DNA from 3 places in the Cryobacterium sp. Hb1 genome. Region 3 is predicted to be linked to each of the others. Evidence: riboswitches for the same ligand, from Rfam matches in the RefSeq annotation. Region 3 holds a riboswitch; each other region holds the start of a gene.
What was found. Region 3 has a riboswitch for thiamine pyrophosphate ahead of E3T38_RS12815 (ECF transporter S component). Riboswitches for the same ligand answer to the same signal wherever they lie in the genome.
Positions count from the first base shown of each region.

Region 1: another riboswitch for thiamine pyrophosphate. It lies ahead of E3T38_RS15015 (ABC transporter substrate-binding protein); the one in region 3 lies ahead of E3T38_RS12815 (ECF transporter S component).
Region 2: another riboswitch for thiamine pyrophosphate. It lies ahead of E3T38_RS14995 (3-oxoacyl-ACP reductase); the one in region 3 lies ahead of E3T38_RS12815 (ECF transporter S component).

Region 1 is NZ_SOHI01000036.1:27,622-31,898, forward strand. It holds gene E3T38_RS15005 (ABC transporter ATP-binding protein) at 1-48, opposite strand, end outside; gene E3T38_RS15010 (ABC transporter permease) at 41-811, opposite strand; gene E3T38_RS15015 (ABC transporter substrate-binding protein) at 843-1,904, opposite strand; TPP riboswitch at 1,944-2,053, opposite strand; gene E3T38_RS15020 (carbonic anhydrase) at 2,194-2,772, opposite strand; gene E3T38_RS15025 (Zn-dependent hydrolase) at 2,988-4,244, opposite strand; gene E3T38_RS15030 (amidohydrolase) at 4,241-4,277, opposite strand, start outside.
Region 2 is NZ_SOHI01000036.1:22,884-27,160, forward strand. It holds gene E3T38_RS16805 (hypothetical protein) at 1-228, opposite strand; gene E3T38_RS14985 (hypothetical protein) at 681-1,061, shown strand; gene E3T38_RS17220 (RNA polymerase sigma factor) at 1,170-1,361, shown strand; TPP riboswitch at 1,744-1,844, shown strand; gene E3T38_RS14995 (3-oxoacyl-ACP reductase) at 1,901-2,665, shown strand; gene E3T38_RS15000 (LLM class flavin-dependent oxidoreductase) at 2,679-3,995, shown strand; gene E3T38_RS15005 (ABC transporter ATP-binding protein) at 3,992-4,277, opposite strand, start outside.
Region 3 is NZ_SOHI01000028.1:373,906-378,182, reverse strand. It holds gene E3T38_RS12820 (ABC transporter ATP-binding protein) at 1-1,523, opposite strand, end outside; gene E3T38_RS12815 (ECF transporter S component) at 1,527-2,186, opposite strand; TPP riboswitch at 2,219-2,329, opposite strand; gene E3T38_RS12810 (hypothetical protein) at 2,677-3,006, opposite strand; gene dinB (DNA polymerase IV) at 3,032-4,246, opposite strand.

The sequences.
Region 1 (4,277 bases), on a different contig from region 3:
CTTGCATATTCCGCGCAGTTCGATCTTCGGGGGTGTTGCCTCAACCATGCCGGCTCCTACGTTCCTTCGAATGCCAAGGGATGATCGCCCGTTCGGCGACATAGGTCAACAGAAACAGGCACACGCTCACGAACGCGGTCACTGCAACGGCAGCCAACACAAGATCGGTGCGAAACGAGTTCTTCATCATCGCCATATAAATGCCCAGGCCTCGCTCGGCGCCGACATACTCGGCAAAAATGGCACCGGTGACGGCGTAGGCGATTCCGATTCGGAGGGCTGTGAAGAACGAGGGAAGCGCCGACGGAAGACGCACGTACACGAACTGCTTCCACCGGTTGGCCCCCATGCTGCGCAGCAGATTGATCGCGTCCCGATCGGTGCGGTTGAAACCGTCAATCAGTCCGACCGTGACCGGAAAGAATGTCACCAGGGCGATGACGATGACTTTGGGCAGCATTCCGAACCCGAACCAGATGACCATCAGCGGCGCGATCGCAATGATGGGTATGGCTTGGGATGCCACCAGCAGTGGTACCAGCGCTCGCCGCAGCCCGGGCGAAAAATCGATCAGGATCGCCAGCGTCCAAGCGACGGTCAGGGAGACGGCGAAGCCGAGAAATGTTTCTTGCAGGGTAGGGAGCGTATTCTCCCAGATCGTGGTGCGCGCCTCCCAGCCCTGCTGAAGAATGCGCTGCGGGGAGGGTAAGATCGCTGGCTGCACTCCGCCGGCCGTTACCGCCACCTGCCAAGTGATCACGAGCGCGGCGAGGATCACGGCAGGAGGCGCGAGCGCCGAGAGTAGCCTCATGCGGGGCGCTGGAGCCGGCTTCACGGTGATGCTATTTTTCACTGAGGTAGCGCTCGGTGAACAATGTCGACGTGTCCAGCGATGCCGTGAGCGGTTTGCCGTCTTCGTCGGCCAAGAGGCCGGCACCGTAGAGGAAATCGGCCAGCTCCTGCCAGGTGTCTGCCGATTGAGTGCCCACTTGACCGTTGGCATCTTTGAGGTAGGAAGCGCTCAGTTCTTTCTGACTTTGGTAAACGAGTTCGGTGTTTTCGAAGGCGCCGGGATTGGCCTCGATCAAAATCTTCGCCGCGGCATCTGGATTATCGGCGGCGTACTGGTAGCCCTGTTGCAGGGCCTGAACGAACTGAGCAGTGGCGGCGGGGTGCTTGGCCGTCCAGGCCCGGTTTGCCTCGACGATCACCGAGTATTGGTCCGGTACGCCATAGTCCTGCAGAGCGAAGAACTTCATCGGGGTGCCACGAAGAGCGGCATCGATACCCTCCCAGGTGGTGAATGCCGAGGTGAAGTCAACTTTGCCGGCATAGAGGGCCTCATAGGCGGAGGTGCCCAGCGTGATTTTCTTGAACTCGCCCGTTCCACCATCGTTCTTGATCACGTCCGAAGCCTCGGTGGGAAAAGTTGCGCTGGGATCTGCCATGCCGAGGGTCTTGCCGTCGAGGTCCTTGGGGCTGCGAATGTCGTCGCGGCTGGCCAGGACCCCGATCGCCGTAGCGTCGTGCTGCAGCACCGACATCACCGAGATGTTACGCACACCCGCTGCCGCCGCGAAGGTGGCCGCGTGCTGGAAGCTGATACCGAAGTCAGCTGAACCGGCGTTGATGAGTGCGTCGGGGGATGACTGGCTGTAGGGAAGCACCCTCACCTCAAGCCCCGCTTGCGTGAAGTAGCCCTTCTCAAGAGCGACATACAGCCCGGTGTGATTGGTATTCGGTGTCCAGTCCAAGGCGAAGGCCACCGGAGTCAACGCGGTAGACGAGTCGGTGCCTGTCGCCGAATCTGAGGCGCAGCCGCTCAGAGCTGTCGCCGCGGCAAGAGCCAGCGCGACGACCGTCACCCACCGCGACGGCGCACTTTTGGATAGAGATAGTTGCATTGTCGTGCCCTCCTTGATTGCAGAAATATCAGGGCACGGGATGTGAGAAAATTGCCTCCCTGCGCTGGCATGATCCAGATCAGGTTCGACGGTCGAAGATTGATAATCTTCCTCTCAGCCCGGCTCACCGGACTCCCGTGTTCAAAATGAGTGTAACCAAGAAACAGCCACGCCTGGACGAACCGTGTGTCGGTTCACACCTAACGCGTGCGTACCAAGTCTTCGAACATGACCACCACGACTCCGACGAGGTCATCACCAGAACTTCGATCAGTCGCAGTGATGTCCGCTACTGTGCCGATCCTGCTGCCGTGGCCGCCGGTACCTCGATCAGGCGCCCGGATGCGACGTCGTAGATATAGCCATGGATCGGGATGTTTCGCGGTACGAGCGGGTGCGCTTTGATTCGTTCGACATCCTCCAGCACGCTGGACGCTTGGTCTGAGATGGTCAGCCAGTCAATGTACTTCCCCTCGGCGGAGCCCGGGCCGGTGCCGACGTCGTAAAACCCTCCCTCTCCCAAGGCTGCTGTTTCCAAACTGTTGGCCAGGAGGCCCCGGATGACGTCGTCGGTGAAGAATTCCATTCCACAGTTGGTGTGGTGAATGACGAACCACTCTTTGGTACCGAGCAGCTTGTATGAAATGACGAGGGAGCGTATGGCATCGTCAGAGGCGCGCCCGCCGGCGTTGCGGATCACGTGTGCGTCGCCCTCGCTCAAACCCGCGTACTGGGCAGGGTCGAGGCGGGCGTCCATGCAGGTGAGGATGGCGAAGCCGCGCGCTGGCGGCAATGCGAGTGTGGACTTCTCACCGAATGATCGAGCGTAGGCGTCATTAGCTTTTTTGATTTCCTCGAGCACGGTCACGGATGCATCCTCCAGAGTCGAAAAAAGACGAGCCTGGCTGGCCGACTTTTGTCGATCGTACTTAGCGAACCTACGAGCAAAACGGATGTTTCGAAATATTCCACTCACACCCTGCTCTCGGCCTTCGTGGACGATAGATCTACTCGACCGCGCGAGCCAGGCAGGAGGACGCTGTCACAAGGGTTCCGCTATCCGATACGAGCAAAGCGGGACCGTCAATCGCGGGCGAGGCACAGCAGGGTATCGAGCAGCACGTTCGCGCCGTTCTCCACGTCGATCCAGGCAGTGTTCTCCTCGGGGCAGTGGCTGCGGCCATCGATGCTCGGCACGAAGATCATGCCCGTCGGCGCCAGCTGCGCCATGTTTTGCGAGTCATGGCCGGCCCCGGACGGCAGCGAGCTGTACAACAACCCGCGCGCGACGGCCGCGGTGGCGATGGTTGCCTGGATGTTGGCGTCGAGCTGGACCGGCGGGATCGTGACCTCAAAATCGAACTCCACTGCCACCCCGTAGCGCAGGGCGATCTCCCGGGCCGCATCCACGATGGTTGTCTGCAACGTGTCCACCAGATCCGCCTCCGCTTCCCGGAAATCCACCGTGACCCGGGCCAGCCCGGGGATCACGTTGGCGCTCCCCGGCTCGACCGTCACGATGCCCGAGGTGACGACGGCGCGCTCGCTGACGCTTGAAGCCACTGCGGGCAACGCCACGAGCAGCGCGCCGGCGGCAGTGAGGGCGTCGCGGCGCCGGTCCATCGGGGTGGTCCCGGCATGGTCGGCCCGGCCCCGGAACGACACCACGCCGCCGCCGAGCGCCACGATGCCGGTGACCACGCCGATGTCGTGCCCGAGCTGCTCGAGCATCGGTCCCTGCTCGATGTGCAGCTCCACCGTGGCGTGCAGCGCGGCGGGGTCTAACTTGGTCGCCGTGGCCGCGTCGAGGTCTCCGCCGGCGGCTGCGAATGTGTCGGCGAACCGGTCGCCGTCCCGACCGGTGAGCGACTCCAGCTCGGTGCGGGAAAATCCTCGCGCGAGTGCGCTCGACCCGAACAGGTGGGCATAGTTGCCCTCCTCGTCGGTGAACATGACCGCCCGCACTGGTCGGTCCAGAGCTGGGCGTTCCTCTTGGATGCGGCGCAGGCATTCCAGCGCGGCGAGCACGCCGAGCGCCCCATCGAATGCGCCCCCGTTGGGCACGGTGTCGATGTGCGACCCGGACCACACGGCGGGCCGGCCGGCAGTGTGGTCGTCATAGTCGGGCGATACGACGATGTTGCCGATGCCGTCTGCTTCCGCGCTGAGACCGGCCTCGGCGCAGCGCCCCAGCAACCAGGCGCGGGCCTCGCCGTCCGCAGCCGAGAAGGACGTGCGATCCAGGCCACCGCCCGGCCCGCGGCCGATGCTGCCGATGGCCTCGAGGTCAGCGACCAGCCGGGGTCCGTTGACCGAGAGTCGGGCTGCTGCGGTGTTCATGCGGCGCCGCCCGGCGTGCCGACCCGCGACAGG
Region 2 (4,277 bases), on a different contig from region 3:
TCATGAAATTTCAATAACCAGGGTGGACCGGATGGTTTCGCCCTGTGCGGCGGTCTGCCTGGCCGGGGACAACAGGCCTTGAGGCTCCAGCCCCGTCACCCCGACGACCACCCGCACCCGGTGGATTACTGGGGAATCCTTCCACGCAACTCCGGTGCAGGCTCGGCCGACATCCAACCGTGACTCACCAATGAGTTCACGCCGATAGCGCACGCCACGCCCCGTCATTAATGACCATAGATACTCCCCGCGGCGTGCGGAGCTCCGTCCTGCTGGTGGAAAGAACAATGACCACTGCGACTCCGAGCAGCACGAGAAGAAACGAACTTACTGCCACCAGCCGGCGACGATGCTATTACCGCCGACCGAGAAGAGAACCAGTATTGCCAACAGTTTCAAGCGGTCAATGCAACGATTGCATAACATTACGAACGTATCGCCCAGGAATTCAGAATTTGTTACATAGTTTGTCAGACGGTCTGCGTGGTGCGAAAGATCAGCGCGCAAGCCACAGCGACGTGAATTAATCCTGTTCCGCGGATGCTGAAACCGTGGCTTCTTAGTCGCAGTGGTCATTGACGTTATCTCGACAGCTATGTGACCGATTTCTTGTCTATCAATTGTCTTGACATCTCCCATTGAGATCACATAGATTTTAAGCGCTGCCCTGGACCTTGTCAGTGGATTCACTCACCACGTCTAGGGAGTCCCTTGTCTACAGTTACTATTCGATCGTTCCGGCCCGCATCGTGACCGACGCCGAGACGGAGCCGCGTTCTCCGGAAAGCAGTATCGGCGGTCATCTGCTACTCGAACGGGTGGCCGCGGGTGACGCACTCGCCTTCGGCTCCTTGTATGACGCCTTCGTCGCCGACACCTATGCAATCTGCCTGAATAAGTGTGCAAACCCGTCACTGGCCGACAAAGCCATGGCAAAAACATGGATCTTCATATGGAGCCATGCCGCCGCACTTAACGACCAGGCGGGTTCAACGAAATTCATCGTGCTATCCGCTACTTGGACCGTCACCTCGCAGGGCGGCAGATACTTCCCCAGCTGATTACCGGATAGTCAGGGTGATGCATTCCTTCCCCATTCTGAGACTTCTCATGCGTCCGGTTGGATTCTGGTGGACCGTGCTGTTGACGGCGATGTTCGAGCGTTCGAGGTGCTCGTACGGCGGCACGGGCCGCTGATACGCATGTACGTGATGCGCATCCTGGGCGCTAAAAGCGAGGTGGACGACGTCGTCCAAGAAACATTCATCACGGCATGGGCGAAACTGCCGAATCTAGAGAGAACCCTGCTGTGGTCAGGACACGGCGTCGGCGCGGCTTATTCGTGGGGGCAACCCGCATAAAGACGGTCCTCGAGTGCTGGGCGCTGCTCACTCTTGCCTACTGTTTAGGTGGCTGTTCAGGCTGTCAGGTGCTTTGCGCGGCCGTGAGCGCCTTGGCCTTGCCCCGGTGAGTAGACACCTCACAAGAGAGAATGTTCTTAGCCTGGCGCAGCCACCGGAGCCCCCGTGTCGATCGTGTGCACCGACGGATGCTGAAGCAGACTGACGGTATCGGTGAGCCGGCCCGAGGCGATGGTGGCGTGTAGCGCCCGCTGCTCATTCGCGTCCGTAAATAACGGAGTTGGCGCTGAGCCCTGCGACGACAAAGTCGACCAGCGCGGCAGTTGATGAGTTCAGGCCTGGGACGCGAATTCGCCGGTACCGGTGGTTGCGTATACTCAGTCGCAGCGACACGGGGTGCCGACTGGATGACGGTCGGCTGAGATGACACCCGTTGAACCTGATCTAGTTCGAACTAGCGAAGGGATGTCACGGAGAATTTCGTGTACCAGAGTGGTGCCGGATCTCGTCCTTTCGCCTTACCTAAGGTGAAGAAAATCATGCAAATAGCAGAACAGATTGTCCTGGTCACCGGCGGTGCACGCGGCTTGGGTACAAGCATCGTGCACGCTTTCGCGGCTCAGGGCGCCCGGGTCGTCATTAACTATCGCAACAGCGCCGCAGCGGCGGAGACCCTGGTTGCCAGCTATGGTCCTGAACACGCTTTTGCTGTGCGGGCCGACGTCACCGACCGAGAACAGGTCGCGGCAATATTCACGCAGGCTCAGGCACATTTCGGGTCCCCTGTTACAACGGTGGTCAATAACGCGTTGGCCGATTTCCGCTTCAACGGCGATGCCCGCTCCGGCGCTGCCGACATCAGTTGGGACGAGTTCGAGGCGCAGTTCTCTGGCAGTGTCCGCGGTGCCCTGAACACGACCCAGCAGGCGCTGGCCGGCATGCGCGAAGCCGGGTTCGGCCGCATTATCAACATCGGCACGAACCTGTTCCAAAACCCGGTGGTGCCGTACCACGACTACACGGCCTCCAAGGCCGCACTGCTCTCATTGACCCGCACCCTTGCCTCAGACCTTGGCCCGCACAACATCGCGGTGAACATGGTCTCCGGCGGACTGTTGCGCACCACGGATGCCAGCGCAGCCACCCCCGAGGACGTGTTCGACTTCATTGCCGCGTCCACCCCGCTACGCAGGGTGACAACCCCCGCCGAATTTGCCGATGCGGTACTTTTTTTTGCTTCCCCCTGGGCGCGGTCGGTCACCGGGCAGAACCTGGTGGTCGACGGCGGCCTGGTGATGAACTAGGGGCGCGTCGGTCATGTCAGCTCCGCGCCAGCTTCACTTCAATGCATTCCTCATGGGTTGTGGCCACCACGGTGCCGCTTGGCGGCGGCCACAGTCGCCCGCAGACCAGTTGGGAGACATCAGTTTCTATGAACGGCTCGCTCAAAGCGCTGAACGTGGTTTCTTTGATGCCGTGTTCTTCGCCGACGGACACGCCGTCGGTGATGTGAGTACCGGCCCGCGGTGGTTTCTTGAGCCGTTGACCGCGATGGCCGCGATGGCGCGGGCGACGAGCCGCATCGGGCTGGTCAGCACCGTCTCGGCGACCTTTTACACGCCGTTCCACGCGGCGCGCATGCTTGCATCGTTGGATCACATCAGTAAGGGGCGCATCGGCTGGAACGTGGTCACCTCCATGTTTGACGCCGAAGCCCGCAACCATGGAATGGACGTGCTGCCCTCCCATGATCAGCGCTACAGCCGAGCAGGGGAGTTCATCGAGGTGGCACTGAAATTGTGGGATTCGTGGGAGGACGATGCTCTGGTCCTAGACCGCGGAGGTCTCTATGCTGACCCGACCCGGGTGCGAGCAATCGGCCACTCCGGCGAACACTTTCGGGTGGACGGTCCGCTGACGGTGCCGCGCCCGCCGCAAGGTCGACCGGTATTGTTCCAGGCCGGCGCCTCCGACCCTGGCCGGGCGCTGGCCGCCCGTTATGCCGAAGGAATCTATGCGGTGGCATATGACCTCGCCAGCGGGCAGGAGTATTACCAAGATGTGAAGAGGCGCATCACCGTAGCCGGCCGCGATCCGGATGCGGTGTTGATCATGCCCGGACTCGTCACTTATGTCGGGTCCACACAGGCGAAGGCGCAGGCGCAGCAAGCGGAGGTCGACGCCCTCCTGCCGACCGAGCAGTCGCTCGCGCAGCTGGGAACGTTCGTGCAACAGGATTGCAGTGCCTGGGACTTGGATGCGCCGGTGCCGCCGCTGCCGCCGCTGGCCGGCTTCACCGGGCCGCAGGGCCGGTATGCGACCATCCTACGAATTATTCAGGCTGAGCAGCCCACGGTCAGGCAGCTACTGGGCCGGCTTGCCGCCGGCGGTGGGCATTGCACCATGGTCGGAACGCCGGAGCAGATCGCCGACCAAATCGAGTTGTGGTTTCATTCCGGTGCCGCAGACGGCTTCAATGTCATGCCGCCGCTGCTGCCGGAATCCTTGGACGAGTTCGTGGACCGGGTGATCCCAGTGTTGCAAAGGCGCGGCCTGTTCCGCACCCGCTATACCGCCGATACCTTGCGTGGGCACTTGGGGCTACAACGCCCCACGGTCGGCGCTGACGTTTAGGGTGCTCTGGACGAGCGGGTTTCCTCGTGCAGGGTCGCCAGGAGTGTGCGTTCGTATTCGGCGAACTCTACTGAGGTGGTCATCGACAGCGCGCGCGGCCGCGGCAGGTCGATGGTCAGGTTCAGCCGCACGGATGCCGGCCGCGCACTGAGAACGACCACCCGGTCGGCGAGGTAGATCGCCTCACGGATGTCGTGGGTGATCAGCACCGCAGTCCAGGCGTTTTGGGACCACACCCCCTGCAACCAGGACTGCATGTCCGTGCGGGTGAGGGAGTCCAGA
Region 3 (4,277 bases):
GCTCCCGTCCCGAGCCGGATCGGGTCAGGCATACCAAGCCGGTATTCCTCGTCCGCGAGAGCGTTGACGAACTGGGCGTCGTGGGTGACCGCGACGAGCGCGATGCCCTCATCGAGCAGCTCGGCCAGAAGGGTCACGAGTTCCTGCCAGGTACGGGAATCCTGCCCGAAGGTCGGCTCATCGAGCACGAGCAGGCGGGGACGGGTCGCGAGAACGGTGGCGACGGACATCCGCCTCTTCTCGCCACCCGACAGGGTGAACGGGTTGGCGTCGGCGAGATGGTCGAGTCGCAGCCGGTGCAACAGCTCGTCGACGCGGCTGGTCTGTTCGGCCTGGCTGAGCCCGAGGGCGCGCGGGCCGATCTGCAGGTCGGCCCGCACCGTCGCGGCCAGGAATTGGTGTTCCGGGTCTTGAAAGACGGTTCCAATGCGGGTCAGCAGCTGCTGGGAACGCCAGCGGTGCGGCTCGGAAACGATACCGGCCGCAAGGGTGTCACTTGCCTGCAGCGTTCCCCCGGCCGGCTTCAACAATCCGGCCAGCGTGAGGGCGAGGGTGGATTTTCCGGCGCCGTTGGGGCCGGTCACAACGGTGGCGGTGCCGGCCCGCAGGTTGAGGGTGATGCCAGCGGCGACAACGGATGCCGCGCGCCGGCCAAACGGAACACGACCCACCGCGAGCCCCTCGGCCCGCAACAGGGTCTGCGCCGGGGTGATCGGAGAGCGCGTCGGAAACCGGGGGGGCAGGGCCGGCACCCAGACGCCGGCCTGCGCCAACCGCTCACCTTGCCCCGACAGGATTTCGCGGGTGGGGCCGTCGGCCAGCACGCCCCCGGCCGGGTCGAGCACGATGACGCGGTCAACGACGTCCTGCCAGACCTCGACCCGATGCTCGATGACCACAAAGGTGGCCCCGGAATGATCGAGGGAGCGCACAACGGCGTCGCGCACCTCGATGACACCGGTGGGGTCGAGGTTCGCGGTCGGCTCGTCGAGCAGCAACAGCCCCGGCCGCATAGCGAGCACGCCCGCCAGCGCCAGGCGTTGCTTCTGCCCGCCGCTCAGGCTCGAGGTCGGGTGGTCGAGGGGCAGGTCCAGGCCGACCTCAGTGAGAGCCTGGCGCACCCGCGGCCAGATTTCGGCGCGCGGAACGGCGAGGTTCTCGCAGCCGAATGCGACGTCATCTCCGACCCTGGCCAGCACAACCTGAGAGTCCGGATCCTGCAGCACGAGTCCGACCCGCCCGCGCGCCTCGGCCGCGCGGCGGCCGTCGATGAGCAGGCTGCCGGTCTCGTCGCCGTCTTCGGCATCGCCGAGCACGCCGGCCAACGCGTGCATGAGAGTACTCTTGCCGGCACCGCTGGCACCGAGCAGCAAAACCCGCTCGCCGGGCGTGACCTGCAGGTCAAGCCCGGACACCGCCTGATTGTGGCGCCCGGCGTGGCGCCAGCCCCAGTCGCGGGCTCGAATCTGTACGGCGCGGATCTGCGCGCCGTGACCGGCCGGGAACGGCGGGGTGTCCAACATCCGCTAGCTGATCGCGGCGGAGGGTGCTCGCGACCCTTCCCGACCAGCAGCAAACCGGCTCAGCGCACCGGTGCGGGCCAGGCCGCGCACGGCCAGCCAGGACAGCAGGCCGGCCAGCACGGTGCCCGACACGACAGCGGATACGAAATAGACGACCCTGTAGCCGAAATCCAATGCCGCATAGCTCGTGAAGGTCGTGTCGAGCAGACCTACTGCCACGCCGGCGCCAGCGCCAGCGAGAAGGGCGACGCCGAGTCGCCAGTTGCTATAGAGGAACAGCGCGAGAATGATTTCGGCGCCGAGGCCTTCGACGACGCCCCAGATGAGCGTGGAGAAGCCCCACTGGGTACCGATCAGCATCGACACGACGGCGGCGACGACTTCGGTGTACACGGCTGCGCCTGGCTTTCGGATGATGAGACCGCCGAGCACTCCGGCGAACAGCCAGCCACCGGCGAGGAGACCCTCGAGACCGGGCGTGAACGCGAGGATGGCGCTGAGCGGGGACCAGGCCAGGCCCCAGGCCCAGAAGATGACGCCGCTCGCAACGCCGATGACACTCGCGACGACGATGTCGACCACGCGCCAGCGAAAGTTGCGGGGCTTCTTCGCCCTCGAAGTCTGGCGAGTGGACTGACGGAGTGAACTCGTTGTAGCGTGCACTGTTCGTGCCCTTTCCGTAGGTGAATACAGGGGCACGGGATCGAGAAGCCTCCCTGCGCTGGCATGATCCAGATCAGGTTCGACGGTCGAAGCTTGGTCAGCTTCCTCTCAGCCCGGTGTACCGGACTCCCGTGATACCGCCAATTCTAGCGCCCCGCCTAGACTTGCGGCATGGGAATGACGACATGAGTATCAGCATCCTGCTCGTGTTGGCGGCGCTGTATCTCCTGCTGATGCGTCGGTTCCTGATGCGGCGTCGGCGCATCGCCCGGGGATTGCCGGTAAGCAGCCCGTGGCACTTTCCGCCCTGGCTGCGGCTCCGGGTGCCACGGTGGGCGCGCCGTCGGTTCGCGCGCCGGCCGCGCCGGCCCCGCCGCATCCGTTCTGCTCGTCGCCCCCGCCGCGCGCGCCCGGGCCCACCTGGGGGAACCGGGCCGAGTTTATAGACTGGGCCAGCGGCTCGGGCCCCGGCCCCGCCTAGAGAGCAGAGCTACTTCTTGAGGGCTCGGATTATTCGGGCCAGGGCGCGCCCGGCGACCAGAAGGAATGGCACACCGACGGCGAGCAGGGCGATGACGTTCGGCTCAAACCGAGCGGTGCCGCCCGACTTGACATAGGCACCGATCGGCAGCGATACGCCACCGCCGCCCCCACCGGATCCGACAGCACCGCCTTCGCCGGCATCACCGCCACCGAAACCGTAGTAGCTGAGCGCCACCGGTATGAGGGTGACGCCGTCAATTTGCACGGGATCACCGTAAGCCGATTTCACACCGGCGGAACGGAAGGCTTCTGCGAGTTTTTCCGGGAGGCTGGTCATTCCAACAGGGTAGTCGACTCGTGTCTTATGGGCGAGGCTTGAAGAAGGAGGCCGAACGCACTGTTCCCGCCCCGAATCGCTCAGTCACGGAATCGACCGCCAGCTCGGCGCCGCGCCAGTCCTCGTCGGGATCCCATAAGCCAACCGATCCCGACGCTGTACCGAGCTGCTCAGCCCGCACCCCGATCAGTCTCACCCGAATACCCGACGCGGCCAACAGGTCGAACGCTGCGACTGCTTCCTCATAGATTCGCCGGCCGACATTGCTCGGTTCAGCGAGGGTGCGCGACCTGGTAACGGTACTGAAGTCTGTGTAGCGCAGCTTGAGTGCCACGCGCCGTGCCACGAGATCGCTGCGCCGCAGCCGAGCGGCCACAAGGTCGCACTGCCGCAGCAATTCACTGTGCAATCGGTCGATGTCAGTCACGTCGTGTTCAAAGGTCACCTCGTGGCCGACGCTCTTCTCTTCCCGCTCGAGCGTCACCGAGCGTGGGTCACGCCCCCAGGACAGCTCGAACAGTTTCACACCGGAGGCCTCCCCCAGCGTTTTTTTCAGCACGTCCAAGGGCGTGCGGGCAATATCGCCGATGAGTTTCAGGCCGAGGCGCGTCAGCATCTGCTCGGTAGCGGACCCCACGCCCCAGAGTGCGGTCACGGGCAACGGATGCAAAAACTCCACCGTCTTTTCGGCCGGCACGACGAGCAGACCGTTGGGTTTGGCCAGGCCGGAGGCAAGTTTGGCGACGAACTTGGTCGACGCCGCGCCGACGGAGCAGACGAGGCCGGTTTCGGCGAACACGCGGGCGCGAATGAGCTCGCCGATCACAGCCGGTGAACCGAACAAATTAGTCGCGCCGGCAACGTCAAGAAACGCTTCGTCGATGCCCAGCCGTTCCACCAGTGGCGTGACGTCGTCGAAGATACTCATCACTCGGGTGGAAAAGTCTCGATACTGTCCCATGTGCGGCTCGAGTACGATCGCGTTCGGGCATTGCCGCAACGCGAGCGACATCGGCATGGCCGAGTTCACACCGTATTTTCGGGCGATGTAGTTGGCCGCCGTGACGACCGAACGGCCGCCGCGGTGGCCGACGATTACCGGCAGGTGCGCGAATTCAGGGTGAGAGAGCAACTCGACCGAGACAAAGAACGCGTCCAGATCAACGTGCAGCACCGTCGCCGAGCGGTCGTCGACGTCGTCCGCCGAAATCTGCCGCCCGCTGCCATCCTGTCTGCCCACCGAAAAACCCTAACCCGATCCGGCTCATATG